Regions from separate parts of the Peribacillus sp. NPDC096379 genome, predicted to be linked through region 3. Evidence: riboswitches for the same ligand, from Rfam matches in the RefSeq annotation. Region 3 holds a riboswitch; each other region holds the start of a gene.

Region 1 (10,938 bases), on a different contig from region 3:
ATTTTCTTTTCCTAAATCTACTTTTTTGTTTATACTTCTTGCTTCTAATATTTTTCTCATATATATTCCTCCGGTATAAGATATTTGAAACAAATTCTATACCGCAGAGGCACCCCGGAATGCCTTATTTTTCAGGAATCTGCATTCTTATTTGCATCGGTGCCTTCACGCAGTAGGCTTCTTCCATCTTCGGAGATACGCCTCAACTCCGACCTTTTTCATCCGTTCTAACTTCTTAAAACTACAGATAAATCATCTTCTGCTGTTACCTTACAGCACACAGATATCGTAAATCCAACGGCTACAATCAGGGCTAACGGACATAGTAGCCAAGTCTGCCATGCAACATTAACTAATTGAATTTTTGCGGCTCCCATAGAGGACATTGCCATACTTACAAGAAATTCTCCTAAATAATTAGAAGCCAGCACTCCAACTATGATTCCTGATATGAGTACCATCATAGTTCCTGCCATATATTGATGTTTAATATTTTTAGAAGTTAATCCCATACTTCGCATAATTGCAATCTGAGACATATCCTTTGATAATAACATCCGAAGGAATAATGCAGTTATCAATACAGCAATAATTACTGCTATTGCGATTCCGCCTATAACAATCAGGCTCATCTGATCAATGATGTTTCCAAGAGTCTGCCCAGTATATTCTTTGATATCATTTACCTGCGCAGAATCATAGGTATTCTGATAATAGTCCATTTTCTCACGAACATCGACGCTTGAAGCCACGTCCATGCTCACAATATACCAAAGAACGGCCTCTTCATTTAAACCGAGACTGGTATGTGCCTTTGCTGTTTTTCCGCCATTTGTAATATCTTGATAAATACCAGTTACTTTCAAGGTCTTTTCTGTCCCGGCAACCTTTACTACTACTTCATCTCCAACTTTCTTGTTTACCCCGTCTTTTGACGCATTTGCAAAGGAAAGTGAGATTTCCGCTTCACCCTGAGGTGCTCTGCCTTCCAGATATTTTAATGGAAATACTGAAAAATCTCCGGTTTCAATATTCATATAGTCCCAGAAACCTTCCCCATTTTTGACCTGATAGGAACTTGTGATATAGGCCGCATACTTTTCAATATCCAAATCATTCTGCAGTTCCGCCTGTAGCTTTTTAAAATCTTCTGTAATCGTATCTGTCCTTCGAAGATCGATTCTCATGTCGGATTTCCCAATTCCCATGTATGTGGAAAATCCCGGTGAATTCATGGTGTTATAAATATTTAAGGGGAGTATGACAATGAACGTACATATGATAAAAATAACAAACAGCAGCCTGTATAATTTGAATCGTTTCCATACATCCCTCAGCCCCATGTAAATATTGGTGCTGAAGAATTTGTTCTTTAGCAGCGGGAAATGGTATTTTCGGTTCTTTTCGCGCTCCATAGAATCTTTCCGTAAAGCTTCCACCGCAGAAATCTTATCGATTCTTTTCAGCACTTGCTGGCAGTACATCACAATCATGAAATATACAAGTAATGGAGCTATAAGCGATGGTACATATGTTAAGCTACCTGATAAATCGGAAGATATGTAAAGTCTCATATTACCGTTTAACAGATTTACCGCTGCCAAGGAAAGCAGATAACCGATAATACCGGCTGCTGCTGAGATGACTCTATATTTATTAAGATAGACCTTTTTTATATCTTTTTTGGATATTCCCATTGCTTTCATAACACCGATTTCTCTAATATCTTCATCAATCGTTGCCAGAAATGTAAGTCTGATACAGAGCGAAGCAATCACAATAAGCAGAATACTAATAAATATAATGATAATCGCAACTGCCATATCAGATATAGCATTAAACATCGTAAATATCTTCCCTTCGATTATAGGACCGTTTGCCGGAAGACCGGCTTCGATATAGGCAGTCTGAACCGCAGCAGAATCCCCGTTTTCATTCAGTTTGAACTCGATCAGATATTCCAGTTCCCCAGCCTGCATTTCAAGTATTTCATCATAGTCATTCTGATTTATCACAAACCGTTTTGAAGAAGTAAGGGAAGAGTTCATCTCAAAATCTCTTGCATAATCTGAAATGACAAACTCTTTCTCATCCCCGCCGCTTTTCACCGTAATCGTATCACCTATTTTTAAGTCGTGTTGTTCCATGAAATAGATGGGAACCGCAACGAAACCTTCATTTACATCCAGCTTTTCATTATCCAGATCCAATATAAAATCAAATTTCTTATTCTGTACAACAAACGAAATATCCTGTATAGTTCCAGCCATCGTTTGATTTTGGCCAAAATGAATATTACTTCCATCAATATTCTGAAGAACCATCGTCTCCTGCATCGCTATATGGTCACGGTATTGTTCTGTGAATTGGTCGATTTCTGCCTGGTTATATTCTCCGGCATGCATTACCGCAATGTCAGCTGGAACTGCACGCTCCCGAAGATCTGATATCGACTGAATCAGATTGGCAATGTTATTAATGGCACTGGCTGCCAAAATAACGGCCATCGTGATAAATACATATACTGTCATCGTTACAATTTTGTTTCTGAGGAAATCATTCTTGATTATTTTCAAAAACATTATTATTTCTCCTTCCTGCATTGATAAAATTTTTCTAATTTATCTTGTCTCTAACAAATTTGGTCATTTCTTCAGAGGAAGAATTTCCATTAACTTTTTGAATGAATAATGTGCTTACATGCTGAATTCTTAGTAGACTTGACCTAAATGATTATTGAACTTACTAAAGTAATCATACAAAATGGTATTTATTAGGCAAACCCGCTTAAGCCTAATTATTTACTAAGCCCTCAGCCCTATTTTAGGAAGTTGATTATTGGAGGTTATTATAAAAAAATAATCGGAATGTAAGGAAGGTAGTGGAAGAAGTAATAATCGTTTCAACTGCAACGGACAAGCACGAAGAGTTTATTGATGAACTAATGGGCACACAGGGTCAAGAATGGGTATTTATTGATAAGCAATGGATCTAGTAATCTATATCTTTTTTATCAGTCGTTCTAGATCGGATTTGGATGATTTCATTTTTAATAAAGGCTGTTTTCGCATACTTTGTTGCTTTTCAATTATATTTACACTAACAACCTGGGTTGATTTCCGTTGCAGGTACTCGCTTTCCGCGGGCGGTCTCCCTCAACACGCTTGTCCCGCAGGAGTCTCGCACCTTCCACTACAATCAACATCTACTCGAATTTACTTTGCTAATAACAACAATCTTTACGAAAAGAACCTTAATAAAAGATCTATTCGCAAAAATTACTTATCATTGGAGACGTATTACTTTTTACTACACAATTTCTATATAGTTTAATAACCTCTTCACTTACACAACCCTTCCTCTGGATTTTTTCGTATTGGGTGTGACGAACTGATTTTGGTGATAATTAGAATTCAATCTTTATTTCATTTATCATATTTATTCAAGCAATTTTATTGAATATATCACCAACATTTCTAAACAAAAAAGGTCCTTCACCAGTTCAGTGAACTGATGAAAAACCTTCTCTTTTGCATTATTATTCTTGTTTCTTCCGCTAAAAGATTTAGTTTCAACCTTTACTTTGAAGGCTTAAATTTATCATCTAGACATCGAGCCATAAAAGCAGCAAAATGTTGACGTGATAGATTAATAGTTGGTTTAAACGTTCCATCTTTGTAACCAGCAGTAATATTATTTGCTGCCAGTATGGATATAGAATTATATGCCCAGTATCCTTTTGGGACATCCTTGAAATCCGTTGGATAAGTTCCTTTTAAGTCATAAGCCAACACTAGGACCTTAGCCATTTGTGATCGGGTTAACGTTCCGTTAGGATCAAAATATTTTTGACCTTGGGCATTTATTTTCCCATTGATAATACCTAATTCAACAGCCTTCGCAATCTCTTCATATCCATAATCATCAGGCTTCACATCAATAAATCCCGGATTAAGAACACTAGAATAATCCGTAATTCCTTTTTCTCTTAAAATGATCTCTATAGCTTGCAAACGAGTAATTGGTTCATTTGGTTTAAATGTTCCATCTTTGTATCCTTTAATAATTCCTTTATCAGTCAAATACTCAATCTCATCTACAAAGGAAGTTACATCTTTAAATGTAGTTTTACCATCGAAATCAACTTGGAAATTAGGTGTTGTTTTTGGTATAGTTCTAGCATCGGTTGCCTGTTCAAAAGAATAGGCTAAATCGAGTAGTGATTGTTCACTATATGCCAAACCTAAGAAAGAAACCCCAACAGGTAACTCTTCTTTCGTAGCTCCAGCAGGCACGGTAATTTCAGGGAATCCTGTGGCCGTTGCTACATAACCCGCAGCATACGTGTCATATGCTTCACATACATATGTAGGATCTTCCTTATCAAATCTCGGTGAAGCTGGACATGACAACGTTGGAAAAACAATGGCATCCAAATCATTTTCTTTCATCATTGTTTCGATTTCATGACGTACTTCAGACATTTCTTTCGTTACGATATTGTTGTATTCTGGTGTGTCCTTAAACTCTGCTTGTACCATAGAGTTTTTTAGACCTTCCAGACGCGCTGGATTTACTGGAGTCGATGAATTCAAGACCTCTGGAGATTCACTGATTTTAATAATTTCTTCTAGAGTTCTCGGCTGACCCTCTGGAAGTTGACTTAGATATTCTTCTAATTGAACTTTAAAATCCGCGTCATTAACAGGGCCAATAATAGGTGTCCAAAGATATTTCGTCTTTTCTGAGAAAGAAACTGGAATAAGCTCTGTACCTATTTTCTCCATCTTTTCTAGTGCCTTTTTGGTAATAGAGTCTACCTCTGTGTTATCTCCAAAAAAGTCACTAGCTACTCCGATTCGAGCATTTTTTAAAGCCTTGCTATCTAATAATTTACTATAGTCTTTTACAATGTGATCCTTTGCAAGCAAAGTTTTGTCATCTTTCTCATCAACACCAGCCATAAAACTTAATGCAATGGCTGCATCTTCCACAGACTTCGCTAATGGTCCAGTAGTATCAAAATTTAACGAGGATGGAACTACCCCGCTACGACTTGTTAAACCAAGTGTCGGTCTAATACCAACTAGTCCTGTAACATTAGCTGGTCCTCTGACTGATCCAGATGTATCTGTCCCTAGTCCAAATACAGCAAAATTGGCTGCAACTGCCGCTGCAGATCCGCTGCTTGATCCAGAAGCATCTCGGTTTAGATTATACGGATTTAGAGTTAAGCCGCCTAATGAGCTGTATCCTAACCTGCCATATGATGCTGCGAACTCTGATAAATTTGTTTTTGCAATGATAATTGCCCCTGCATCCTTAAGTTTTTGAATCGTAAAAGCGTCTTCTGTAGGATAAGCATCCTTTAATGCTACTGAGCCTGCTGTCGTAGGCATTCCTATGACATCAAAATTATCTTTAACAACGATTGGGATACCATGAAGAATACTTCTTGAGCCTTCACTTTGTCTTTCTGCATCCAATTGCTTTGCAATCTCTAAAGCTTGATCATTAATGGTAATGATTGAATTAATCGTTGGACCTTGCTTGTCATATTTTTCTATACGCTCTAGATAATATTTAACCAATTGCTCAGAGGTAATCTGATTGTTATTTAATGCTTCAGAAATTTCACCAATACTCTTTTCGAATGGGTCAAATTTGGTTTCTTCTGCAGAAACACTTACCAAAGGAAGCATGGTTATTACTAAAATAAAAGCTATCAAAGTTCTAAACTTGTATATCGTCTTAAACATGGTGTTTCCCCCCTAATATAATTCCTAATTAATGATTAAACTCTTCTATCTCTCTATTTTTTTAAGACATTTTAAATAGACTAAAAACACGATATAAATTTGGTCAAAGATTATATTAGATAATCTAACAATCTTTTCAGCCATTTTGCTGATAGAAATCATAATATTACAGTTTAAATTGCTGAATAACTTCCTCTAATTCTAATGACATTCTTGCTAACTCTTGAGATGCTAATGAAACCTCTTCCATTGAGGCACTCATCTGTTCTGAGGATGCAGCAACATTTTGTGAATGTTCGTTTACCTCTAAACTCGTTTTTGAAACTTCCTCTATATGGGTTACAACTTCTGCTATATGTTTTTTCATGTTATCCATCGCTAGGCTAACCTCAGATATTTTTGTTGTAGCAGCTAGAACTGAATCCTTAATTTCTCCAAAGGCTTTTCCACTTTCATTAACAAGTTTCATTCCTTCTTTAGCAGAGGTTGCCCCCTGATTTACGAAACTCATTGAATCCTCAATGCCATCTTTAATATCATTAATAATTTCATTAATCTGCAATGCTGAATGGCTGGATTGCTCAGCAAGTTTCCTTACTTCATCTGCCACTACCGCAAATCCCTTCCCATGTTCACCAGCTCTTGCAGCTTCAATTGCCGCATTCAAAGCTAATAAGTTCGTTTGCTCTGAAATGGACTGTATGATCAAACTTATCTGGCCAATTTCGTTCGATTTCTCATTTAATACACTAATTTTTTCAGCAGAAGAGGTTACATTTTTATCTATTTCACCCATTTGCTTTACGGTATGGTTAACAACATCACTACCTTGTTTAGCGGATTCAGCTGAATAATGGATGGAATTGCTAACATTTTTCATACTCACTGTAACATCATCAACGTGCTTGAATACTTCATTGATAATACCTACTGCATTCTTCATTGCAGCGTTCTGTTCATCTGTTCCGGTGGCAACACTTTGAATTGACTCAGTTATTTGATTGGAGGCTTTTTGATTCTCAACGGAAGAAGCAGCTAGTTCCTCAGATGTAGCTGATAATGCTTGAGATTCAAACCAAATCTTTTTAATTGTTTCTTTTAAACTACTAGACATAATATTGTAATTCTTCCCCATATCTCCAATTTCATCATTTGACTTAATCGTGACTAATTGAGTCAAATCACCTTTAGACATAGCTAGGGATAAATCACTAATACTTTTGATACTTCGTGTTATCCTCAAACTAACAAAAATGGAAACTAATAAAGATACAACAGCGAAAATCCCGCCTATAATGAAAATCGCCGAGCGTATAGAATCTGCAGTAGTTAAAAGTTCGCTCTTCTCAATAACAGCGATATACTTCCAGCCTTCATTTTTTGAAGAGATTGTGTTTAATACATAATCTTTTCCGTCAATTTTTGTTTCAAACGAGCCATCTTTACTTAAATCCTTTAATTCGGGAACATTTAGCTTAGAAATTTGCTGAAAGTTCAAATCAGCATTCTTTGGATGTGCAAGGATTGTTCCATCTCCTTGCGCTAGAATTACATAGCCATTTTCCCCTATACTGATTTCCTTAATAATACTCGTTAAACCTTCTAAACTAACATCTAGACCTAACACACCGACTTGTTTTCCGCCTTTTTCAATCGCAACTACATTACTTACAATAATTCCTTCTATCCCAGTAGCGGCATAGGCACCTGTTAATTGTACTTTCCCTGGTTCTTCTATACCCGTAGTATACCAAGGACGTTCTCTGGGATCGAAACCAGCTGGCACAGGACCCTCAGGATATTGAACATACCCTCCATCCGATGTCCCCATATAAGCATAAGCTGCATTAGGATGGCTCTTACCAAATTGAGAAAGCATATCAAATATTGCTTTTTCTTTCTCCCCATTTGCTGAAGGGGTCATATCAATTGACCCTTCTCCTGTTATATCTTTATAGGAGGTAATGCTTGAATCAGCATTTAAAACGGCAGGGTTGGTAGCTAATAAATTGACATTTTCCCTAATAGATTCAAAGTACAAGGAAATTCCATTGTCTACCTGTTTAATTTCTCTTTCACTAGAATTGATATAATCCTTCTCGGTTTTTTCACTAACTGTTTTATTAACTAAAAAGCCAATAAAGATGATTGGTACTAATGATAGTAATAAAGAATTAATTAAAAACTTTGCCTGAAATGAAAATCTTTTATTTCCCATTTTACCAAACCTTTCCATTTTTGTTCTAAGCAAGCATAAGATGCTTACTGTTACCTAGCTATTAAATCGTTAACTTCAATAATCTCTCATCCCTTATTAAATATTTTTTTAGCAAAGTTATTATCCTCCATTCACAATTCACTAAAAAATAATCCAGGTTTGTTGATGATTCACAAATTCTCGCTTCTGGAAACTAGTATTGCAAAAAAAAAGACTACTCTATGTACCATAGAATAGCCAAAGGATATTAATAAACATTAATCCACAAATTTGGTAACCAGGCGATCATAGTTTAGATTACGGGACTTTTGACCACTCCCTAAACCTTAGACCCTAGGCTTTGCGTCCTATTCTTTCGAAATAGTTTGCCTTTATATTCCATAAAAACCAATCTAAAATCACATTATATTATATTCTCACATAATTCTACAAACTTCAACAATTTTTGCAAAATAAACCAATACTTTTTATTAACGAGTATTGTTCTTTGAAGAAACTAAGATTGCTTTAAATTTTATTCAGGTTACTGCAAACATACAAAACGCATATGACGCTCTAACGCCACCATTTACTATGTAAGCTAAATCGTGTACAACGCTACACTCACCTAATCACAGTGGTGGCGGTGCGAAGTCAGAATTCGAACTATTTCTCAATAATATAGGTATACTTGATAAGAAGATTGGCTATTTTATGAGATTGCGAAGACCCGCCCCATGTCCCCATACAAAAAAGCTTTCCACCAGTTCAAGTAACTGATGAAAAGCTTTTTTAATTTAATAAACCTCTTATACTAGGCTCATGATGTTTATTACATCATGCCGCCCGTGAGATGAGAGTGTGTAATATCGTTAAAGAGAGGTGCAAAAAGCGCGGTAAATCAGCGTTTTAGATATTGTTGGCTGTAACATCTTTAACGGAGATTTACCGTTTTTTATGGGATTGCGTTAGCAAAATGTTAGCATTTTCAAGCAGATATTCTGGACCAGTTGTTTACACACTCTACATGACTTGTGTACTTTTAACAGACATTATGCACTATGCGACTATATCTACTTAAATTATAGTCAAAGTGGAGGCAAAACAAAAATGTCAAATGTGATTGATGAATTAGAGGTACTAGACGGCTATTTTGACGGTGATAGATTTATCCTAAGGGGAATAAATGGTCACGCAATATATGGAGCGTACAAAGCGGATAATATGCTTTCGTTGGCTAGATTAATTCATGATAATGAGCCATTCAGTTTTACCATTGATAAGGAAAAGATGATTAGAATACCAAGAGAATTAAACAAGCGAATTAAATATGAGTTAACCATGATAGCAGACGAGTTGAGTAGTTAATTTACTACTCTTTTTTTGTTTTATTAGACCCCACCCCGTGCCGAATGATTGACTTTTAGCAGTTAATTTATATGTATCGGTCATCCGCTCCGTATAAAAAATTTTTCAAAATATTAAGGCGTACAACTTTTATAAAACGTATGTCCTAAAACATCCCACCTCAATAAAGGCAGATACCACCATTTTTACAGGTGATTACTATACATTCGTTCTCCCTACTTGCCTATAAAACTTTACCCATGTACGCACAGAAACAAAGGCTTTTTATTGTTATTTATCGTTTTATCTTTTATTTCATTGTTCTATCCCTTTTTTTGTTAGGAATTAATAAACCGTTCTTATAATGAGTATGTCAGAGAACAGTACAACAAAATTAGGAGGTTTTACGGTATGGAAAAAGAGTTTCTAACAGTTCGTTCATTATCAAAGTTACTAGATATGAGTGAGCAAACAACCTATAAATTGGCACGAGAGGGGGTAATCCCAGGACGTATCAAAGTAGGTAAATCCGTTCGTTTTAATAAAACGGTTGTAATTGAATGGCTACAAAAAGGAGGGGCTAAAGATGATCGTCAAAACTAAGGATTTATACAGCTTTTCACAAGCAGCGGAAATATTAGGTGTTACTGCCCAAAGACTTTTTGAATTATGTTCATCATCTTATGTGGAGAAGGTGCACCAAAATAACCGTATCTACTTTACCAAAGAAAGTATTAGACAATTAGTCCTAAGGGGTGATGTTTAATGATTAGCATTGAAAAAACTAGCAGATTACTAAACCACTTTAACATAGCATTTACTGAAAATGCGGTGTTGGGTTACTTACAACGTGGTCAACTTGACAAAGCCCCTCGTATAGAAAGCGGTTATTATTCACGTAACACCAAATACGGCTACAGTGTAAACAAGGATAGCCTAGTAAAGTTTTTACTTGATCATGGGGCTACTGAAAAAGAAATTAATGAAGTTCTTGAGGGATAACTTATCCGCAGCCAACCGCTTTTATGTATTTATCGCATAGAGCGGTTTTCTTATATTTTTGCAACTTATCCGCTAGTTATCTCGATTACTAGATTAACCGTACAAATACAAATTTTTAAGGAGGACTAAACATGGAAAAATTAGTTGCAGTAAACATAGAAACAGGTGAAGTAAAAGGAGATATTGCTTTTTACAGAACCCCCGAACAACAAGAAATAGTCGGTAAGAAAAAAAAAGGGAAGAATATATATTAAGAGGGAACAGACCTTTTATAAGTTGTTTTCATGACTCAATTAAGGATGTTACTCAATACCTATCCCTAACAGTCAGTGGAGCGTTAATGAAATTGTTACTATACATGAAAATGAATGGCAAGGGGCTATTACAGAAGGACGGTAAGCCTTTAAAGCAAATTGATATTCAAAATATCTTTGGTAAGAGTAAAAGACAAACCGTTGATATTGTTAAGCGTCTTGAAACTTTATCTATTCTTATAGCAGTGAAAGACGGTCGTTCAAAACTCTTTTACATAAATGAACGCTTTCATTCCATGGGTAAAATTACGAGGGAGGGGAAATTTACTAAGCTACTCACTACTAAACTTCGTGAAGTAGTAAAAGATTTGAAACTTGA
Region 2 (10,938 bases), on a different contig from region 3:
AAATTATAACTAAATTCTTATACAACAAAGTTAGGTACCTCGTCTATTTTCCTACAATCCATGCAAACAAAAGGGACAAGTTCTTCTTTTCATCTAAATTGAATGGAAGAACATCCTAATATCATTATTCGTATAGTACTACAAAGATTGGGTAATTCGCTCTATAATTTAAGTAGATTTCATGTTATTTTGAATGATAGCAGACAATGATCAAAGGATGCCAGATAGGGGTGATAGAATGAAAAGTGAAAGAAAACGTTTAGGCGATTTACTTGTTGAAGCAGGGATCATTACGGAAGAAAAATTGCAGGATACATTAACATACAAAAAAGAAGGGCAAAAAATGGGTGATGCCTTATTGGAACGCGGATTAATCAATGAGCAGCAACTCATTGAGGTGCTTGAGTTCCAACTAGGTGTACCTCAGATCAGCTTATTTCGTTATCCCGTAGATACAGCCGTCTTAGGCTTGATTGCAAAAGATTTTGCCTTCAGGAACTTAGTCATGCCCATAAAAAAAGAAGGGAATCAACTCATTGTAGCGATGCATGATCCGATGGATTATATCGCATTAGATGATATGGGACTATCGACTGGTTTGGTGATCTCACCTGTCATAGCGAAAAAGGAAGAAATCATTGCGTCACTCTATAAATATTATAGCAAGACAGAGACATTTGAAGAATTAGATATGAACAGGATCGCGACTGAGAATCTAGATGGTGAAGATGCACCAGCTGTTAAGCTTGTCAATCAACTTCTTGAAGCGGGCGTACAGATGAAAGCGAGCGATATTCATATCGATCCACAGGAATCAAACATCCTTATTCGCTATCGGGTCGATGGGATTTTACGTACAGAACGTGTCCTTTCGAAGAATATTTATAGTTTGTTAATTGCTAGAATTAAAATTTTGGCTAATTTGAACATTACCGAAACGAGACTGCCACAGGATGGCAGAATTAAATTGGATGTGAATGCTACGCCTATTGATTTACGAATTTCATTATTGCCAACCGTATTTGGTGAAAAAATCGTCATTCGTATTTTAGATTTATCCAATGTGATGATTCATCTTTCACAGCTTGGTTTTAATCAAGTGAATGTCAAAGCCTTTGTTGCGATGATTGAACGGCCGTCTGGGATGATTCTGATTACGGGGCCAACCGGTTCTGGAAAAACATCGACTCTATATGCGGCATTGAATCATTTGAATACTGAACAGGTTAATATTATTACTGTGGAAGATCCTGTGGAATATCAAATGAAGGGCATCAATCAAGTGCAGGTCAATCCAAGCGTAGGTCTAACGTTTGCTAGTGGCTTGCGCTCGATTTTACGACAAGATCCAAACATTGTCATGATTGGTGAAATTCGTGATCGCGAGACAGCGGAAATAGCTGTTCGGGCATCTTTGACAGGGCATCTTGTATTAAGTACTTTGCATACCAATAGTGCGCTTTCAACGATTCCGAGACTATTAGATATGGATGTTGAACCGTATTTGGTTGTTTCCTCCTTAACTGGCGTCATCGCTCAGAGACTGATTCGCAAAGTCTGTCCGGATTGTAAACTAGCATACACACCATCTGCCATGGAAAGAAATTTGTTTCAAAAACGTGGCATCCCTGTGCAATCTTTATATCGTGGCAAAGGATGTCCAAGCTGTCAAAACAGTGGCTATCATGGCAGGATTGCGATTCATGAAGTATTGAATATCGATGATACAATTCAAACGATGATGATGAATAATAAGCCACTTAGTGAAATCCAGCAATATACGGTTCGCAATGGGATGATTTTCCTCATTGACGATGGCTTGCTTAAAGCCAAACAAGGATTGACAACGGTAGAGGAAGTACTGCGGGTAGCGGGGACATGATTAGGGGGCTAGATGTGTGAAGGAGAAATTGGATTATATTTTAAAAGCTGCTTTTGATTTAGGGACGTCTGATATTCATTTAACGGTAGGTGTACCGCCGATTATGAGACTTCACGGTGACTTGAAACAGTATGGAAAAGAAAACCTTACGCCAGCAGACACAGAATTAATGGCGAAAGTAATGATTCCTGAATCGATGTGGCAGGCGTTTAAGGACAAAGGAGAGTTGGATCTGTCATATGGAATCCCTGGCGTTTCGCGCTTCCGGGTCAATGCTTATCATCAGCGTTCTTGTATCAGCCTTGCGATTCGAGTCGTACCAACCGAAGTTCCGACTTTAGAACAATTGAAGCTACCATCTGTTTTACAAGCGATATCTGAAAAAAGGCAAGGGCTCGTTTTGGTGACAGGACCGACTGGAAGCGGGAAATCAACGACGCTTGCAGCGATGATTGATTATATTAATAAAAATATGAAGAAACATATTATTACGCTTGAAGATCCAATCGAGTATTTACATAAACATCAATTGAGTATTATTGATCAACGGGAAGTTGGTTTTGATACACAAAATTTCTCAAATGGCCTGCGCGCTTGTTTACGACAAGATCCTGATATTATTTTAGTCGGAGAAATGCGCGATTTAGAAACGATTTCCACAGCGATTACCGCAGCGGAAACGGGTCACTTAGTACTTGGCACCTTGCATACAACAGATGCACCGGCAACAATTGACCGGATCATTGATGTGTTCCCGCCCAATCAGCAACCGCAAGTCCGTGTTCAGCTTGCCTCCGTCTTATCTGCGATTATCTCACAGCGTTTATTGCCGTCAAAAGACCGGGCAGGAAGGGTGGCAGCGATCGAGATTCTGGTGAATAATGCTGCTGTCAAAAATTTAATTCGTAATGAAAAAATCCATCAAATTGCAAGTGTGATGCAGACGAGTAAATCGGCTGGCATGCAAACGATGGAAATGTCGATTAAACAATTAGTGGAAGAAGGGAAGATTGATTCTTATTCTGCCCTCCCTTATTTAGAAGAAGGAATCATCTAATGCCAGTTTTTCACTATCAGGGTAGAGATCGGATGGGAAGAAAAAAACAAGGGAAAATGACGGCGGACACACGAAAAGAGGCGGTCACAAGGCTAAGAGAAACAGGGATAGCTGTGACGAGTATTGATGAACTAAAGGGCATTTTATATAAAGAAATCTCCTTGGGTAGAAAAAGCATAAAAAATCGTGATTTTATTATATATCTGCGCCAGTTTTCAACATTAATTCAAGCAGGGATCAGTGTTGTAGAAGCGACAAAGATTTTGGCGGAACAAACATCAAGTAAACTGCTGCGAAAAACATTAGAACATATTGTTCAAAGTTTAGAAGATGGAAACCCTTATTCTGAAGGAGCAGAAAAGCAACGAAATGTGTTCCCGCCTCTCTTCATAAATATGATGCGAGCGGGTGAAGCTGGCGGGAATCTAGAAGAGGTTCTGGAACGAATGGCAGTTTATTTTGAGAAACAGTATCAGACAAGGCAAAAAGTACAATCGGCGTTGATGTACCCAGCAACGGTTGGTTGCTTGAGTATTATTATTATCATTTTTATGTTAGCTAAAGTCGTACCAACTTTCGCCGATATGTTTACTTCATTTGGTAGTGAGCTTCCTTTCTTTACGAAGTTGATTCTCAATCTTGGTGGATTTTTTGAAAGGTTTTGGTGGGTATTTCTCTTATTAGCGGTTGGATTATATATCTTCATTCGCTATATACGATCCAATAGCGAGATGAAATACTATCTTGATTATTGGCTTTTAAGAATGCCTATCTTCGGGCAACTGATTCAAAAGGCGGAGATTGCAAGAATGACGAGAACATTAAGCTCGCTTTTCAAGAGTTCTGTGCCAATTTTGCAATCTTTAACAATGGTGGAAAAGATTTTAGGAAATGAAGTGTTAACCAGGGTGATGAAACAATCGCGACTTTCGATTGAAAAAGGCGAGTCCATGGCCATTCCGATGGAAAGACACTGGGCATTTCCACCGATGGTCACGCAAATGATCATCGTCGGTGAAAAATCTGGTACTTTGGATGTCATGCTAGATCGCGTCGCTGATTTTTACGAAATGGAAGTAGACAATGCAACAAATCAAATGAAATCTCTTATTGAACCCTTTCTCATTATCTTTCTAGCTGTAGTTGTTGGAGGCATTGTAGCAGCCATTGCCGTTCCGATGTTCACTATATTTAACGAAATCCAATAAAAATGTTCAATATAGTAGAAAAAGTAGTTGTCAACTAGTGAATGAGTCTTATATACTAGCAATATATAAATAGATTGGAAACTGTGATTGATCATTTTTATTTGGGCACTTAAATGATCAGGAGTGAGTAGTGCACCCCGCCAATTTATGTTTAAATCCAAATTTTGGAATTTAAATATAAACATGGCGGTTTTTTTGTATGAAGGACATGGGGACGGGGCTTCGCAACTTATTCATCTAGCTAATCTATTTAGCGGGTTTACTTATCTGTTCGAGAAGGCTTCCGAAAATCCGGCTCCGCACCGCCACCATTGTGATTAGGCGAGTGTAGCGTGCTTCATGACCGATCCTTCATAGTAACTGGTGGCGTTTTAACGCCCTTTTAGGTTTTGTATGAAGTTACAAGCTGTTTTATTACACCGTGTCATACTACATAAAAAAATGAACTGAGGAGTGAACGTACATGATTAAACGAGTAAAAGCATTGATTCATGATCAAAAAGGGTTAACCCTAGTTGAACTTTTGGCTGTCATTGTGATTTTAGGAATCATCGCAGCGATTGCTGTGCCGAGTATTGGAAAGATTATTGATAATAGTAAGAAGGATGCTCATCTTGCGAATGCACAGCAAGTGATTGCAGCAGCTAAATTGTCCGATGCAGCCAATGAGAAATTTGGAGCAGACGGGGAAATTACTTTAGCGGAACTTATTAATGGTGGGTATATTGATGCAGACATTAAGCCTAGTGCTAGTGCCTCTGATGTGTCTGGTCTTAAAGATCCAGATGGAGGAGTATACTCCGTTGGTGGTGTTATAGTCGAGGAAACAGCCGGTAAAAAATCATATAAAGTATATTTAGTAGGAAGTAAGCGGTCTGTTGGAGCTAAAGAGTCTCCTGTTCCATCTTCGGCTTTAGATGATCGAACGAAAGTTATATCTAATGTGAATTGATACATGTATTATGATACTCCCACTCCTTTCCGCAAGGAGTGATTTTTTTTATCTAATAATAATCAATCTGCTTTATCAATCAATTGAACCTTCACGGCATTATCTTATTTAAATCTATATAACTTCCTGTATAATAAAAGGAACAACATGACGTCAAAACTCCACATCCAGTATGAAGGAAGGCTTATTGAAAACGGGGAGACCAAAACTCCAATAAAAAGGGAGAAATCCATGACACTATTTATTTACAGCTACATAGGTATTTTAGGCTTAGTTCTCGGATCATTTTACAATGTCGTTGGCTTGCGGGTACCGGAGAAACAGTCAATCGTACGGCCGCGGTCACAGTGTCCAACTTGCAAAAGAACGTTGACAGCTACGGATTTGGTACCTGTGTTGTCATATGTCTTTTTAAGAGGAGAATGCCGGAACTGTCATTCGAAAATATCGCCGCTCTATCCACTTGTTGAGCTTTTAACGGGTTTATTGTTTATGCTTGCATTCTATGAATTTGGATGGACAGGTGAACTAGTAATCGCACTTACCTTCATCTCGTTGTTAGTCATTATTTTTGTATCTGATATTGTCTATATGATTATTCCTAATAAAGTGCTGTTGTTTTTTGTTCCTCTTGTTTTAGTTGTCCGTTTAGTCGTGCCATTAGATCCATGGTGGGATATGTTTGTCGGTGCGGTCGTTGGCTTTGGTCTGCTTTTTTTCATTGCTGTCATTAGTAAAGGTGGCATGGGTGGGGGAGACATTAAACTGTTTTTCGTGTTGGGCTTGGTTCTCGGCCTCAAGCTGACTCTCCTTACGTTTGCCTTGGCAAGCTTCTTTGGAGCATTGTATGGAGTGGCTGGCATGATACGGGGAAATTATAAGAAACGGCAGCCGATTCCATTTGGCCCATTTATTGCAATGGGTGCGTTGCTATCCTATTTTTATGGAAATGAAATCTTAAACTATTACTTTACTATGTTTTATTGAAGCGGGTGATGAAGAGAGTGAGTGCATTTAATAGACAACATCGAGTTCATCTAGCCATTAAAGATCGGTATATTCGGTTTGTGGAATCTGGAAAAAAGCGAAAACTGCTAGCCTATGGGCAAAAGAGCCTTCCAGATGGTGTGATCGTTGAGGGGCAAATCAAAGATCGTGAAACGCTCGAACTGATTGTCGATGAAATGATCGATCAATGGAAGCTTAAAGGGAAAAAAGTTTCATTCTGTGTACCTGATTCAACAGTAATCGTTAGGAAAATTCATGTTTCGAATGAGATTCCAGATCATGAACTGAATGGCTATTTATATATGGAATTGGGCCAGAGCATCCATCTGCCTTTTGCAGACCCTTTAATCGAAGCTGTGCCTTTAGAAAAAGCGGCTGAAAACCGAGACGTGTTGTTATTTGCTTCAAGAGAAACCGTGTTACATGAATTTACAGCATTATTAAAGGGTGCATCTCTTAAACCTGATATAGCAGATCTATCAGTGCTATCGCTATATAGAATGTATTATCATCTAGGTCTTGCTAAGCAGGATGAGCATGTATTAATGGTGCAAATTGGGGTAGATGCATTTGTTTTATCTGTTTTTAACGAACATAAACCCGTTTTTTCGCGTCATTATCCTTTGGAATTTCATGATGAGCACTTTGAACTTTCTAAAAGCCGCAGTGGATCGGAATTTTATTCTTGGGTGGGTGCACCGAACGAATTACACAGTCAATCTCAAGATATTACCATGGAAATCGAACGTTTCCTATCCTATTACCATTTCAATCTTACAAAAGGAAATCATCGTATCTCAAAGCTCGTTTTGTCAGGAGACCATCCTTGTATGGAAACTTTTTATTCGGATATACATACTGCGATTGAAGTATCCGTTCAGCCATTACTTGAACCACTATTTCAAACGAAAAAAGGAAGGAACATCCCTCCTGTATATGCTGAATGTATTGGACTAGCGTTAAAGTAGGTGTCAACATGCTTGTAGATATTAACTTATTACCTAAAAAAGAAAAAAAACGACGTACCGTTGTCTTCTTGATTTTGTTGACGGGGATTGTGCTATTGGTCAGTGGATTCTTCTTCATGACTACCTATCAAGCACAGAAGACCCGATTGGTAGAACTGGAGCAAGAGTTAACGTTGACTAAAGAATTAAAAGTCGCGAAGGAAAAAGAGCGAACTCAGAGTGTTGAGTCCAAATCTGTGCGTGAATTGACAACGGCGATTCAATGGGTTGAAGAACATCAAAGTTCAACCTTTTTCATCATGAGAACTGTATCTTCATTATTACCTGAACGAGGGTTTATCGTAGATTTTTCCTATCAAGAAGATGGGGCTGTGCAGCTTACTGTTCGGTTCGATTCTTCCCGGGAGGCAGCTTATTACTTGAAAAGTATTTCAAATTCAGCCATTATTTCAGGAGCTAAGTTACAAACCCTTTCAACGGAGAAACTTGGGGATGGTGTGACAGCGGAGCCTATCCTTCCACGTTACAATGCACAATATGAATTAACGGTGGACAAGGCAGCCATTCAAGCATCAATACATGGGGAGGTAGGGTCATAATGCTTTCCCGAAAAGTAGTGTCGTTGATTCTCACACTTTTGTTGCTTTTTTTTATCATAGGTGTGAGTGGCGTGTATTATTTTGAATATAAACCATTACAGGACAAAATGGCTAGTCTTAACCGTTCGATTACGAAGGAACAAGATGAGCTAGAAAAGTTAGATCAAAAAGAGCAGAAAAGTGCTGCCATTAATACGATGGCTCTACAACGGAAGCTTCCAGTGAGTGAACTTGTTGATCAATTTGTATTATTGCTTGAAGAAGTGGAAGTAGCATCTGGTAGTCTTATTACGAATCTAGCATTTACAGATGCCGAACAAGCAGGTGATTCGGTAGATGAATTAGAAGCTGGAAAACTTGAGACAGCAGTAGAAACATCAAATACAAATCCACTACCTGAAGGAGTAAAGAAATTAACAGCGGTCATTACGGTTGAATCACCAACATATCTTGAACTGGAATCATTTGTGAAAGGACTCGAGAAATTGGAGCGCCTTACAAAAGTAGAAAGCCTTCAATACACCGGACTCAAAGAAAGTAGTCGTTTAATGAACGCAGAAGATAGACTTACATTTAGTTTAACAGTAGCTACTTATTATTATCCTAAATTAGAAGAACTTAAAAATCAGCTTCCAAAATATCAGGAACCGAAACCAGCCAATAAGATAAACCCATTATTTGAAGCAAATCTTCCTCAGCTATCGGAGAACAAAGCAGAGGGAAAATTGAACAAACCAGCTGAGCAAGATAAGGATCCTGACGGGAAAATTGTTAAACGGAATCAAATAACATACAAAGTGTACACCCATAACGTGCAACCAGGAGATACCCTTTTTCAACTTGCTATTTTATATTATAATAGCCGAAACGGTGAAAAGGTGATTAAAGATTGGAATGATCTGAAACAACTTGAAGCGAATACGACAATTGAAATTCCTGTTCCTACTGATGGCAAAAATTGACGAAAGCTATTGATAACAAGACGACAAAAGTCTTGTTATTTTTTTTTATTCCTATGATAGGATGGAAAAAAATGTGCGTAGGGGGCGAAAAAAATGGACAACCCAGAAAATAAAAAAGGAATCACCATAAAAATTAATGGCGAGGAAAAGCCCTTGGTTGAAGATGATCGTAGTGATAGCGTGACAGTAGCTGAAAATCAAACTTCTGCAGCAATGGAGCCAGAGGATGAAAGCTTTGATTGGGTATTTCCTAAGGACGAGGGTGTATTCTATCAACCCGCCACTTCTACGAAAAAGAAAAATCCAACGATCCTCGCATTTGGCGGTAAATGGAAAAACCCAGGTAACAAATCGGGATACTCTCTTAAACTTCCATTTTTAGCTATTTTATTTGCGGTGATTATAGGTTCAAGTCTAGGTTTAATCGTGTTGAAAGCAATTACGGCTGATAAAGAGGTAGCGGCTGTCCCTGTTGAATCTAAGATCCCTAATGAGCCTGTGAAAGATGAAAAGAAAGGAGCGGCTGTACCTACCATCCAACCGCTAACGGCTTTCCTTGTTCAAGGTGGTTTGTTCAGCAATGAAGAGGCAGCCAAGCAAATTCAGGAACGAGTTATGGATAAAGGTGTACCTGCGGAGGTATTGAAACAAGATGAGAAGTATTATTTGTTTTTAGGTTCAGCTACAAATCTTGATGAGAGTAAGCAACTTGCTGTTTTCTTTAAAAGCTATGATGTGGAGGTGTTTTGGAAAGAGCTTACCCTTAAGCCTGGAAGTGCGGCAAGCAGTAACGCAGCCATTATGAATAAAATGATTACAGTCTATCAGAACTTAACAAAGGCATCTAGTGCACAACTATTAAATCCGACAGCAACCACCGATATGAAATCTTTACAAACAGAACTTGAAGAACTTAAAACCAAGGTGAAAGACGATGCACCAGCAGGTCTAAAAGCCGCCTATTCTGACTTGAGCTCTGCCACCGATTTAATCAAGCAATACCAAAGTACTAAAGAACCCTCTCAGTTACTAAAAGCCCAACAAAAACTGCTGCAGTTCTTGAATTCCTATCAAATCTGACATAAAACGACTATTTCTCGGGAAATAATGAAGGACCAGACCTACTTTCGTGCTTTACTGCATGAAATGGGGTCTGGTCTCCATAATAAAGTGTAGACTTTTCCATGAAAGTGGATTGTTAGTTGAGTGATTATTTGGTACGATTAGAATGGACTCCTGGCCTGCAATGATATTTTTTATAGTAAGGAATGTGATGTAGTATGCACCCATTGATTTTAGCCTCATCTTCACCTCGTCGTAAGGAATTGCTGCAAGTACTTCAAATCCCTTTTCAATCTGTAGACGCGAATGTTGACGAAAGCATCGAACCGAATACGGCGCCATCTGATGCCGTAAAAGAGCTGGCTCACAGAAAAGCAAAAGCAGTTGCTGCGAATCATCCCGACTCTTGTGTGATTGGCTCTGATACGGTTGTAGCTTTAGACGGCTTGATATTAGGCAAACCGACTGACCGTGCAGACGCTAGAAGAATGCTACAACTGCTAGCTGGAAACACGCACTTCGTTTATACAGGTGTTGCGCTCGTTCAAGGAAAGAAGAGCCAAGTATTTTTTGAAGAAACAGAAGTGACGTTTTGGGATCTGTCAGATGCAGAGATTGAAGGGTATCTTGATAGTGGAGAACCGTTTGACAAAGCAGGAAGCTATGGAATCCAAGGTTATGGTTCACTATTTGTCAAAAAAATTCATGGCGATTATTTTTCTGTTGTGGGACTTCCCGTTTCAAGATTGTCTCGTGAACTTCTGGCGTTTCAAGCGGAAAACGAGTAATCCGTTCAAGCTCTCTGACAGGAATCCATCTAAATGTAATAATGAAAGGATGGTTATTTTGTCAGAAAAAATGCTAATTCGAGATGTTCCGAAAGATGAGAGGCCGCGCGAACGATTTATCCAAAACGGCCCTCAAAGTCTCTCCAATCAGGAATTGCTCGCAATCTTACTCAGAACAGGAACGAAAGACGAATCCGTTCTTCAGCTGGCCAATCGTTTAATCAATACGTTTGAAGGCCTGCGTATGTTAAAAGATGCGTCCATCGATGAAATCACCGCCATTAAAGGAATTGGTGAAGCAAAGGCCATTCAAATTCTAACTGCAGTTGAACTTGGCAAAAGAATTACTCAATTGAACTATCAAGATCGCTACGTAATCCGTTCCCCTGAAGATGGCGCAAACTACTGCATGGAAGAAATGCGCTTTCTCTCACAAGAACATTTCATCACCC
Region 3 (10,938 bases):
GAAAAGAAGAGTCACACTTTTAATACCAGCTTCGTCTCCAGGTAGATAGTCGATTGTTTCTACCTTAAAGCCTCTTTTTTCGCCCCAACGCGTATACATACGCAAAAGCATAGAACCCCAGTCCTGAGATTCGGTACCACCAGCTCCTGGATGAAGTTCAAGAATGGCATTATTTTTATCATATTCTTCACTTAGTAACAGCTGAAGTTCATATTCATTCATTTGTTTAGAAAGCTCGACGATTTCCACTTCAAGGTCTGCTAGTAGCTCATCGTCGTGTTCTTCTTTCACAAGCTCATAGGTTAGTTCAAGATTTTCATACGAATCATTGAGCTCTGCCAATTGATTGACCTGCTCCTTCAATCCATTTGCTTCATTAATGACGACTTGTGCCTTTTGTTGATTGTTCCAAAACTCTGGATCGCTCATAATATTATCTAATTCAGCAATACGGGCTTCCTTCTCTTCTAAGTCAAAGAGACCCCCTAAAGTCCGCTAATTTCTTAGCTGTATTCTCAAGCTCATGTCTGATATCTGCTAATTCCATGCAATTCACCTCTTAATTATTTTCAAAAAACGTAATCAGTCTCTACAACTATATGCAAAAAAGGACAGATTCGCAAATTGTATTTCAAGTTTCTCTCTTGTTACTTGTTCAAATGAAAAAAAGAGGCGGTAAACCCTGGACTAAACCGACCTCTTCTTCTAGCCTATTTACTCTACATTCCCGTGACAGTTTTTATACTTTTTACCGCTTCCGCATGGACATGGATCATTTCTTCCGATTTCAGGCGATTTACGAAGTGGCTTTTTCTTAACCTTTTCTGAGCCTTCTTTTGGATTGACAGCATGTCCTTTAATGACTTCCTGACGCTCCAGATTATTGCGGATTTCTGACTTCATAATATATTTCGCAACGTCATCTTCAATGGCCATCACCATTTCCTCGAACATCGCAAAGCCTTCCTGCTGATATTCGCGTAATGGATCAATTTGACCATATGCACGAAGATGGATTCCTTGACGCAATTGTTCCATCGCATCAATATGATTCATCCATTTACTGTCAACTGCACGCAAGACGATTACCTTTTCAAACTCACGCATTTGTTCAGATGACAATTGCTCTTCTTTACTATCATACTGTTCTTTCACTTTCGCAAGCATGTAATCCGCTACTTCAGCTTCATCTTTTCCATTTAGATCAGCTTCTGTTACTTCACCCTCATCGAACAGATTGCCCTGGGCATAATCGAGTAAGCCTTGATAATTCCAATTTTCACCGTCTGTACCTGGTGCAAAAAGGGCCACATTACGATGAATACTCGCTTCAAGCATGTTTTCAGCGATATCGCGTAAATTCTCACTATCCAAAACATCAAAACGTTGCTTATAAATGATTTCACGTTGTTGACGTAGCACATCATCATATTGAAGAAGCTGTTTACGTGCATCGAAGTTATTCCCTTCAACGCGTTTCTGAGCGGATTCCACAGCACGGGATACCATCTTACTTTGGATGGGCTGTGTATCGTCCATCCCAAGTCGTGCCATCATCGCTTTCATATTATCTGACCCAAAGCGGCGCATCAATTCATCTTCCATAGAAAGATAGAACTGCGTCATACCTGGATCCCCTTGACGACCAGAACGTCCGCGAAGCTGGTTATCAATCCGTCTACTTTCGTGTCGCTCCGTACCGAGCACCACAAGACCGCCCAGTTCTTTCACACCTTCACCAAGCTTGATATCCGTACCACGACCAGCCATATTCGTTGCAATTGTCACGGCACCTTGTTCACCAGCACCGGCAATGATTTCCGCTTCTCGGCCATGGTTTTTCGCATTCAACACATTATGCGGAATCCCTTTTCTTGATAAATACTTTGAAATAATTTCAGACGTTTCAATCGCTACTGTACCAACTAGAACAGGTTGCCCCGCTGTATGGCACTTTGCAATCTCTTCAACTACGGCACGGAATTTACCGTCCATAGATGCATAAATTAAATCAGCGCGGTCATCCCGAACAATTTCACGATTCGTTGGAATCACGATTACATTCATATTATAGATATTACGGAATTCTTCTTCCTCCGTTTTGGCTGTACCCGTCATTCCGGAAAGCTTTTCATACATCCGGAAATAGTTTTGGAACGTAATCGTCGCAAGTGTCATGCTTTCATTTTGAATCTCCAGACCTTCTTTCGCTTCAATGGCCTGATGGAGTCCATCACTATAACGGCGTCCTTTCATCAACCGTCCAGTGAATTGGTCAACGATGACAATTTCGCCTTCTTGCACGACATAGTCGACATCAAGATGCATACTAGCATGGGCTTTTAAAGCTTGATTAATATGATGGTTCAACACAACATGGTTAATGTCGAATAAATTTTCAATATTAAAAGCCTTCTCAGAGCGATTAATCCCCTCTTCTGTCAACTGGACCCCTTTTGTTTTTTCATCATACGTATAATCCTTTTCCACAGTTAGCGTGCGTACGAATGCATTCGCTTGAATATATAACTGAGCTGATTTTTGTGCCGAACCTGAAATAATTAATGGTGTACGAGCTTCATCAATCAGGATCGAGTCCACTTCATCAATGACAGAAAAATGCAAAGGACGCTGCACCATTTGCTCTTTATAAAGAACCATATTATCACGTAAATAATCGAAGCCAAGCTCATTATTCGTGCTATACGTAATATCTGCATTGTACGCTTCTTGTTTTTCTTCTTTCGACATACCATTTATATTCAAACCAACCGTCAAGCCCATGAACTCATAGAGCTTACCCATTTCTTCTGCATCACGACTTGCCAAGTATTCATTGACTGTAACGACATGAACACCTTTCCCAGTAATCGCGTTCAGATAAACAGGAAGAGTGGAAGTCAACGTTTTACCTTCCCCGGTTTTCATCTCGGAAATATTCCCGTCATGAAGGGAAATCCCCCCCATTAGCTGGACGCGGAATGGATACATCCCTAACGCTCGTCTCGCCCCTTCACGAATCGTCGCGAATGCCTCGATAAGCAAATCATCGACCGTTTCTCCTTTTTGGTACCGCTCTTTGAATTCTTCTGTTTTTCCACGCAGTTGATCATCTGATAAAGAAGCTGTTTCATCCGCCAGCATCTCAATTTGATCGGCCAGCTTCTCAAGACGCTTCACTTCTCGTTTATTCGGGTCAAACACTTTATTTAAAATATTAAGCATTCAAAAACGCTCCTCTTTATATAGAAGTCTTTATCAAAAAAGTAAAAAGAACTTAGGATTCATAAGATTAAATTAACGGATATCCCGGTTTAACAGACTGTAATACCCCAACACAAATTTTGTGAAAGAATCAAGAAAAAATAAGGTGGGGATAAACAGCCAAATCTAGCTGCGGCTCCTAGTCCCTTGAGGTCATAAGCTGTAATACTCTGTGGCAAACTACGCCACGCCGTATTCCATCTTATGCTTGTCGGGTCTGGGCAGTCGCCTCGCTTTTTGAAGTAAATCCCCGATTGTTTCAACGAACCATTAGTGGAAAAAAACACTGATGGAAGTTTCACTTTATTTTACCCATTATATGTCATAGTAAATAGGTGCACCCTTAATATTACCATGTATAAAGGGTGGGTACAACTTCACGTTATTATGAAAACTTATAGATTAACTACTATGAAAACTGTTAGAATGGATACTAACAGCTTCAGAGTTAAAAATATCTTCAGAAAAGTTTTTGGAGTGTGATAATATGATCGGTGATCGCGTAAAAAAACTGAGACAAGAAAATAGAATATCCATGACAGAACTTGCGGAAAAAGCAGGAGTTGCCAAGTCCTATTTAAGCTCCCTTGAAAGAAATTTACAAACAAATCCATCCATCCAGTTTCTTGAAAAAATCGCCTTAGTGCTGCAAATTCCTGTCGATTCGCTCATATATGATGAGCCAGCCAAAGATGGCCTTGACGCGGAATGGATGAACATTGTTCAAGAAGCGATGAAATCTGGTGTATCCAAGGATCAATTCCGTGAATTCATTGAATTCAACAAGTGGAAATTAAAGCAAGAAGATTGAAGCCCTGTTTCCATGCCCGGTCTAAAAAAATAAACCCCTTAAACGAACTGGGCTTTCGTAAAAAACCAGTTTGTTTAAGGGGGTTATACATTTTACATCATATGATAGGTTGGTTCATCTTTTTTATTTTCGTTTGCTTTTTGCTCCAAGAAATGAAGGACTTCCTCTTTCGTCAGTCCGAGTTCCTTAGCTTGTATCATTAGCTCGATCCATTCTTCATAAACTGTTACGTCCTCCAACCCAATCCCTCCTAAAATACTATGTATTTCAGGCAGTCCAGCCATCGTAGCACACTACCTTAGACCCGTGACTTTGCGTCCCTACTTTTCAATAGGTTTGCCTTTTTCTGTGTAAGCACTTCCTTTTTCTTGATTATACAGAATTTTTTGTATTTTTGATGTAACTTTATGAAATTAAATTGAAAAATATTACCTTATATTTTTTCATTTTTTGACAATATACAACATAGATCGACTAACTTCTACATAGTCCAAATATAAATAAGTTGGAAACTAGATCATTTAAAGTATTTTTATCGTCAGCTAATTCGGCCTTTTATACTCATGACATATAGTCTAGATATTTCGCCATTGTACCGTCAATTTCACCCGCGACTGGGACAAATCCGTTGGCCTTTATCACTCTACTAAATGAAGCACTTCTTTCTAGCGTTACGTTTTTTTCTTTTTTAAACGTATATACACAATATATTTATTAATATGATGATAACGAAAAACCCCTTTGAACTAAACATCAAAGGGATTTTTTCATCCAAGAAAAATAGCACCATATACTAAAGCACCAGCGATTACATAGGCAGGATGCACATTCAATTTACCAAGTAACATATAACTAATCGCACCAATTACTAGTGTCTGAATCCAACCAATTCCTTCATATGCGGTGAAAAAGAAGTCATACGCCATCATTCCTAGCAACACAGCGATGATAGGACGTACGACGACCGTCACTCTTTTCACCCTTGGGGATTCTTTGTGTCGCATCAAGATACTGAGCAGTCCAAGCATTAAGATGAGTGAAGGGGCCACTGCAGCGAATACCCCGACAACGGCGCCGAGGATACCTGCCTGCTCAAATCCAATATAACCGGCCATCTTGGTCGCAATCGGGCCAGGTAGCGCATTCCCTATTGCAATCATTTCACTGAATTCGTGAACCGTAAACCAACCATATCGATCGACGACTTCCTTTTCAATTAACGGAATTGATGCTGGACCACCACCATATCCGAGGATGCCTGAAATGAAAAACGCCCAGAAAATCTGTAAATAAATCATGACTTTTCTGCCTCCTTATCAGGTCTAGAAGCAGGGTCTTTCTTAAGTAATGCCCCGATAATCAGAGAAATAATAATAATAGCAGGATGCACATGCAGCAGTTGCATGAACACAAATCCAAGCAAAACGAAGACAATAGTCCACAGCCACCCCATACTAGATGAGCCTGATTTTTTGAAAAACTCTACAGTCATGGTTAGCAGCATCACAGCGACAACAGGAACGACCGCTGCTGTCATCCCTGTGACCCATGTTTGATCTTTATAAGCATTCAAACTTGTTAATAGCAAAATCATTAAGAGAATTGTAGGAACGCACGATGCAAGTATTCCGTTCAACAAGCCCCAAATGCCGCCAACACGGTAACCAATATACCCTGCAAGCTTAGGCGCAATCGGACCAGGAAGTGCATTTCCGAGTGCCAAGATATCACCAAAGTCTTCATTATTCATCCATTTATATTTCTCTACTACCTCTTTTTGCACAAGCGGAATGGCTGCGGGACCACCGCCAAATCCAAGCATTCCTACTCTAAAAAAAGCCATAAAAATATGTAATTGCTTCATAACCTTCACCTATTTCTACTAATCTATCTTCCAAGCCGCAAAGGCATCGCATCAATTTCATTTGACGTTGGCCAAACAACACTCATTGCTGTAAGAGGCTAAGATGCTGCACCCATTCCATTTTTTCAATAAATGTACTCCCTTGTGAAGCATATGGATGATGCAAAAAAATCCATTATCACGATTGGCCCTCATCTCGTATTTACCTTTTATATTATACAGAACATTTTCTATGTTTGTGAAGTTACCTAAAAAACAAAAAGTACCAACTTCTGATCTCGAACAGCTGATGCCTTAAGCAAAGAATCATATTTAACCATTTGAACCGAAAAGACCTGACTCTCTCTTAAGAAAGAATCAGGTCTTTTATAATTTATTATTAGCTTGGTTCAATCAAACCATAGCGTCCATCCTTACGACGGTACACAACATTTGTCGAATTTGTATCTGAATTCGTATAAACGAAAAAGCTATGACCAAGCATATTCATTTGCAGGATTGCTTCTTCACTATCCATTGGTTTCAAGTCAAAACGCTTGTTACGGACAACCTCTAACTCTAGTTCGTCTTCTTCAATCGGTGTTGTGCCACTTTCTAAAAATACTGGAAAAACATCGGTTGCGTTCGTACTTGTACCACGGAATTTTCGGTTTACTTTTGTTTTATGTTTACGGATTTGCCGCTCCAATTTGTCAGTAATCAGGTCAATCGCTGCATACATATCAGCATTATCCTCTTCTGCGCGAAGCACTAAATTCGTCATCGGGATCGTTACTTCCACTTTAGAGGTATTGTGATTCACTCGTAAATTCACCATTGCCGTTGCATCTGGTGCATGGCTAAAATACCGTTCCAATTTTCCAATCTTTTTCTCTACATATTCCCGTATTGCTGGAGTTACCTCAATGTTTTCACCACGAATATTATATTCCATAAAGTGAGTCCTCCTTCTAAAAACTATACTATATAGTTCTACACTATATAGTTCTACGATACCCTATGCATTCCCTTCACAAACAAATCGTTTTGCTAAGTTCGTGAAGAAACTTCAGAAAATTGGATGAGTAGTGGGGTTCGTATCCATCTTTATTATAACAATCTTTACGTTAAATTAACACTGAAGAGTATCGAAAAAATTAGATAATTCTATATATTTATACCACTATTGAAATAAATGATAATAAGGTATATAGTAACTACTATTGTTAGAAAAGGTATATATTGTAATAGATTTACATATTTTTACTACTTAACATAAACATGGAATGTACTTTCTAATTTAATTTAAAAGAGGTGCTAATATGGATCTAGCTATATTTGAAGGTAAGATCAAGAATGACTCGACCTATATAATTCAGCAAATTTCTCGTAAATCGAAAGGATCAAATAGTGAGAGGAACAGACATGGAAGCGTCTAAGAAAATGATGAATCAATTATATGTGCCAACTGTAGAAATCGATGGTAAAATTCATCTAGTAAAATCGCAGAAGTATTGTGAGTGTCATATCCAATATTGCTATTTTGAACAAAACAGAAAAGATCGAAGAAACATTAAATTTAAGCCACTCACAAAAATTGATTGCCAACAATGTAAAAACTCCTTATTAGCGGTAAAACCGAATCTAGTTTCTGTACGAGCCTAGTAGTATTGTGTAAGTAAATGATGATTATCGTCAGCTGACACTTAAAAGCATTCAGCTATCATTCGTAACATACATATCAATAAACAAAAGGGGCCTCGGTGAAACCGAAGACCCTTTCTTTATTGATATCTTAATTTCTTTGTCGTGAAAAACTCCATCAACTAAGGGATTCTCTTAAGAACCTAACTGACGTGTGCTTCTTTTCATTCAGCTGTTTGATATCTTGCTCAATAGCTGGTTTTTTCAAAAATAATAACTCATCGACCTGCTGATTTAGAATGACAACTTGGCGACCTAATTGCCGTTCTTCCTCGGTGAGGGGTGGTTTGATATGATGAAGCCATTTCCCCCTTGATTTTATCGTCCCGTTCTTCTAATCCATGACCGTTTAATACGAATAGAGGCTCGACCGTAATTTCATGGACTGTTTCAAGGCACATTTTCTACCCTCTTTGTATAATAAACTGGTTTTTTCAGTTCATTTGAATGGCTTCTTTCTATTTTTCCTATTAAAAACTAACATGCGTTTGCTAAAACGTTTTATAAAAACAGCAGTGTGATTTTTACTAAAGATACCTAATAAAAATATGTCTTATTAACTAATTTCACCATTATCATGTTTTCATCGTACGAAACATGGTATATTTTTTTTATTCTTTTAATAAGGAGTTGTCCAGAATGATTAAGGAATTTAAAGAATTTGCGATGCGTGGGAATGTGATTGACCTGGCAATCGGGGTTATTCTCGGTGCAGCTTTCGGTAAAATTGTTACTTCGCTCGTAAATGACATCATCATGCCGTTGATTGGTCTTCTGCTTGGCGGAATCGACTTCTCAAACTTATCTTTTAAAGTTGTAAAGTATGGCATGTTTATTCAAACGATTGTTGATTTTCTCATTGTAGCTTTTTCGATCTTCCTATTTATTAAGCTGTTTAACAAACTTTATACACGTAAGGAAAAAGTCGAAGAAGCTTCACCATCATTAACAAAAGAAGAAGAACTATTGACGGAAATTCGTGATCTGCTCAAAGCAAATCAAAGAGAGACGATGTAATAGCTGTAGCTCCCTTAAACCAAAAGGGGGCTTTCATGATGATTACGTGACATTTACAAAACAAAAAGCCAACAAAGGAGCTAGCCTTCATTGGCAAACTTATCAACTATTGTATGATCTAAAGATATCCCTCGCGGAAGTGCCTCTTGATGACAGTAAATTTTTAAATGAGGTATAAATTTCTTACTCTTCCACCTTTAAATGTTTCAGCACATTATAGCCAAAGAAGCAAATCCCTATTACCGTGAGAACTCCCCCAATAGTAGCAATAGGAAAAAAGACTTCTCCACCTACTCCATAAATAGCCAATGCAATACAAACCATCATAATTGGCAAGCCGATATTATGCATCCAGAAGTGAATCTTTGCCGATTTTGTTTTAGCAAGCTGAGGAAAAAGATAATAAAAAATACCAACTAGTGAAAGCGACATCCATCCTAACATATTAAGATGAACATGGACGGTTGTTAATGTAAAAACGTGTGCTGCAGACATGTACAACCCGAAAAAAATGCCAATCAAAAAATACACGACACCGATCTTAATCAATTTTATCCCCATAAAAAACACCCCCTACTACATCATATAAAGGCACTTCAAATATATTCTGAATAGTTCTTTATAACCAACACTTTTTTCTCACCCAAAACTATGTTTAATCATTCTGACTTAAGTACATTACAACCTAGTTCTATGTAGATAAGCAGTAGCACGTTAATGGATATTTCTTCGCTTATACTATATGAATTCCCCTACAAACCACCTATTCTAGTTTCTTTTTCTTGGGTGGTGGTTTAAAAACAGTATCCAACATAAAAATAGCAGGCATATGAAGAAAGATGTAGAATAAGGGTATTACGTATGAAACTTTTCTTGAATGGAGTGAAATCTATATGATTATCGTAACAACAGAAAATATCGCTAACTACAAAGTAACAGAAATTATAGGCCCTGTTTTCGGATTAACAGTAAGAGCTCGAGGCCTTGGAAAAGATATCGTCGCTTCTTTGAAAGGACTCGTGGGCGGAGAAATTAGCCAATATACAGAAATGCTTGAAGATGCTCGAAAGCAGGCGATGGATCGGATGGTGGAAAATGCAAAAGTGATGGGGGCAAATGCCATTATTATGATGCGCTTTGATTCTGGTGAAATCGGCCAAAACATGAGTGAAATTGTTGCTTACGGAACAGCCGTAATCGCAGAACGGGAATAAAGCAAATGGAATGGATTCTCGGCTTTTATGGCGTGCAATTAATCATTACCGTGATTATCATTATTGGCTCCTGGTTCATCTGGGATCGCCGCTTCAAAACAAAACACGGAAATAAGGCCCCTGACGGCTTTATCCGCACGAAAGAAGTGTCCATAGATCCAACAACGAAAAAAAGGCTGGTCGTGTACTATCATCCGGAAACTGGAGAACGATTTTATAAGGAAGAATGACTATACATACATCTGGTTTATTCTTCTGCAAGAACCGGATGTGCTTTCAAAATCGTAGAATGACTGTGCATTGCGTCTAATACAGTCTCTCTTACATCAATAGTCCTTGCTCCTTGTTTAGCAAATACTACGATTCTTCTTTCTTCCTTAATATTTAAGTTTACCTATTTTGAATTTTTTACTGAGATTACATTCAACACATCTAATTCTAGATTCAGTATCAAAACCACTATTCATCACGTTACTACCACTTTCGACTCTAAAATACCATTTCACTTTTTTCTGGAAGGTGCCTGTCACCCCGATACAATGAAAGGGTCTTCGGCTAACCGAAGACCCTTTCTCTATAATTTCTTAATTTTTTTTATCATAAAAAACTCCATCAATTGAGAGCTTATCATAAGGATTCGTATACTTGTTCGAAGTCTGCTTCTTTTCATTCAACTGTTTGATATCGCGCTGAATGTCTTTCTTTTGCAACAGTAACCATTCATCCACCTTGTAATTGAGTTCAACAACCTGGCGGCCTAGTACCTGTTCTTCCTCAGAGAACGGTGGCTGAATGCTTTGAAGTAATACTTCACGCAGATCAAGTAACTCCACAATTCTATTAATACGATCACTACGCTCATCCGTTGTTCGATTAGTCAATACGTCAAGCAGCTCGACCGTGATGTCACTGAATTTCTGAAGCGACATTAAACCTGCCCACTTTGCGTAAATTGTTTTTTTCGATTCATTTGAATCGCTTCTTTCCACGTATCTCGGAATTCCTTAACCAGTCCCTCAACTTCTTCTATCGCCACAAGATCATTTTTCATATTCCCTTCAACAAGGCGACGATTCATGAAGTCG

Evidence for each region. A riboswitch is a leader RNA that binds a small molecule or an ion and turns the genes downstream of it on or off. The one in region 3 is predicted to bind cyclic di-GMP.
Region 1: linked by a shared signal. The riboswitch ahead of ACIQZI_RS22810 (methyl-accepting chemotaxis protein) and the one ahead of sinI (DNA-binding anti-repressor SinI) in region 3 are both predicted to bind cyclic di-GMP.
Region 2: linked by a shared signal. The riboswitch ahead of ACIQZI_RS03365 (type II secretion system protein) and the one ahead of sinI (DNA-binding anti-repressor SinI) in region 3 are both predicted to bind cyclic di-GMP.

Annotation. Positions count from the first base shown of each region.
Region 1 is NZ_JBIWFD010000009.1:50,520-61,457, forward strand. Features, by position in the region: gene ACIQZI_RS22795 (ABC transporter ATP-binding protein) at 1-60, opposite strand, end outside; gene ACIQZI_RS22800 (ABC transporter permease) at 228-2,582, opposite strand; gene ACIQZI_RS22805 (amidase family protein) at 3,579-5,759, opposite strand; gene ACIQZI_RS22810 (methyl-accepting chemotaxis protein) at 5,926-7,995, opposite strand; cyclic di-GMP riboswitch class I at 8,247-8,357, opposite strand; gene ACIQZI_RS22815 (hypothetical protein) at 9,067-9,324, shown strand; gene ACIQZI_RS22820 (helix-turn-helix transcriptional regulator) at 9,715-9,906, shown strand; gene ACIQZI_RS22825 (hypothetical protein) at 9,890-10,069, shown strand; gene ACIQZI_RS22830 (hypothetical protein) at 10,069-10,305, shown strand; gene ACIQZI_RS22835 (hypothetical protein) at 10,437-10,559, shown strand; gene ACIQZI_RS22840 (hypothetical protein) at 10,664-10,938, shown strand, end outside.
Region 2 is NZ_JBIWFD010000001.1:703,441-714,378, forward strand. Features, by position in the region: gene ACIQZI_RS03350 (GspE/PulE family protein) at 239-1,882, shown strand; gene ACIQZI_RS03355 (type IV pilus twitching motility protein PilT) at 1,899-2,939, shown strand; gene ACIQZI_RS03360 (type II secretion system F family protein) at 2,939-4,147, shown strand; cyclic di-GMP riboswitch class II at 4,215-4,298, shown strand; gene ACIQZI_RS03365 (type II secretion system protein) at 4,611-5,099, shown strand; gene ACIQZI_RS03370 (prepilin peptidase) at 5,331-6,086, shown strand; gene pilM (type IV pilus biogenesis protein PilM) at 6,104-7,075, shown strand; gene ACIQZI_RS03380 (PilN domain-containing protein) at 7,051-7,674, shown strand; gene ACIQZI_RS03385 (hypothetical protein) at 7,674-8,636, shown strand; gene ACIQZI_RS03390 (SPOR domain-containing protein) at 8,730-9,716, shown strand; gene ACIQZI_RS03395 (Maf family protein) at 9,917-10,486, shown strand; gene radC (RadC family protein) at 10,536-10,938, shown strand, end outside.
Region 3 is NZ_JBIWFD010000004.1:241,976-252,913, forward strand. Features, by position in the region: one part of gene prfB (peptide chain release factor 2) at 1-474, opposite strand, end outside; one part of gene prfB (peptide chain release factor 2) at 476-547, opposite strand; gene secA (preprotein translocase subunit SecA) at 715-3,225, opposite strand; gene ACIQZI_RS18380 (helix-turn-helix domain-containing protein) at 3,752-4,075, shown strand; gene sinI (DNA-binding anti-repressor SinI) at 4,168-4,314, opposite strand; cyclic di-GMP riboswitch class I at 4,343-4,426, opposite strand; gene ACIQZI_RS18390 (chromate transporter) at 4,843-5,373, opposite strand; gene ACIQZI_RS18395 (chromate transporter) at 5,370-5,939, opposite strand; gene hpf (ribosome hibernation-promoting factor, HPF/YfiA family) at 6,319-6,873, opposite strand; gene ACIQZI_RS18405 (hypothetical protein) at 7,841-8,023, opposite strand; gene mscL (large conductance mechanosensitive channel protein MscL) at 8,262-8,639, shown strand; gene ACIQZI_RS18415 (cytochrome-c oxidase) at 8,823-9,200, opposite strand; gene ACIQZI_RS18420 (YbjQ family protein) at 9,533-9,853, shown strand; gene ACIQZI_RS18425 (hypothetical protein) at 9,859-10,083, shown strand; gene fliT (flagellar protein FliT) at 10,438-10,782, opposite strand; gene fliS (flagellar export chaperone FliS) at 10,782-10,938, opposite strand, start outside.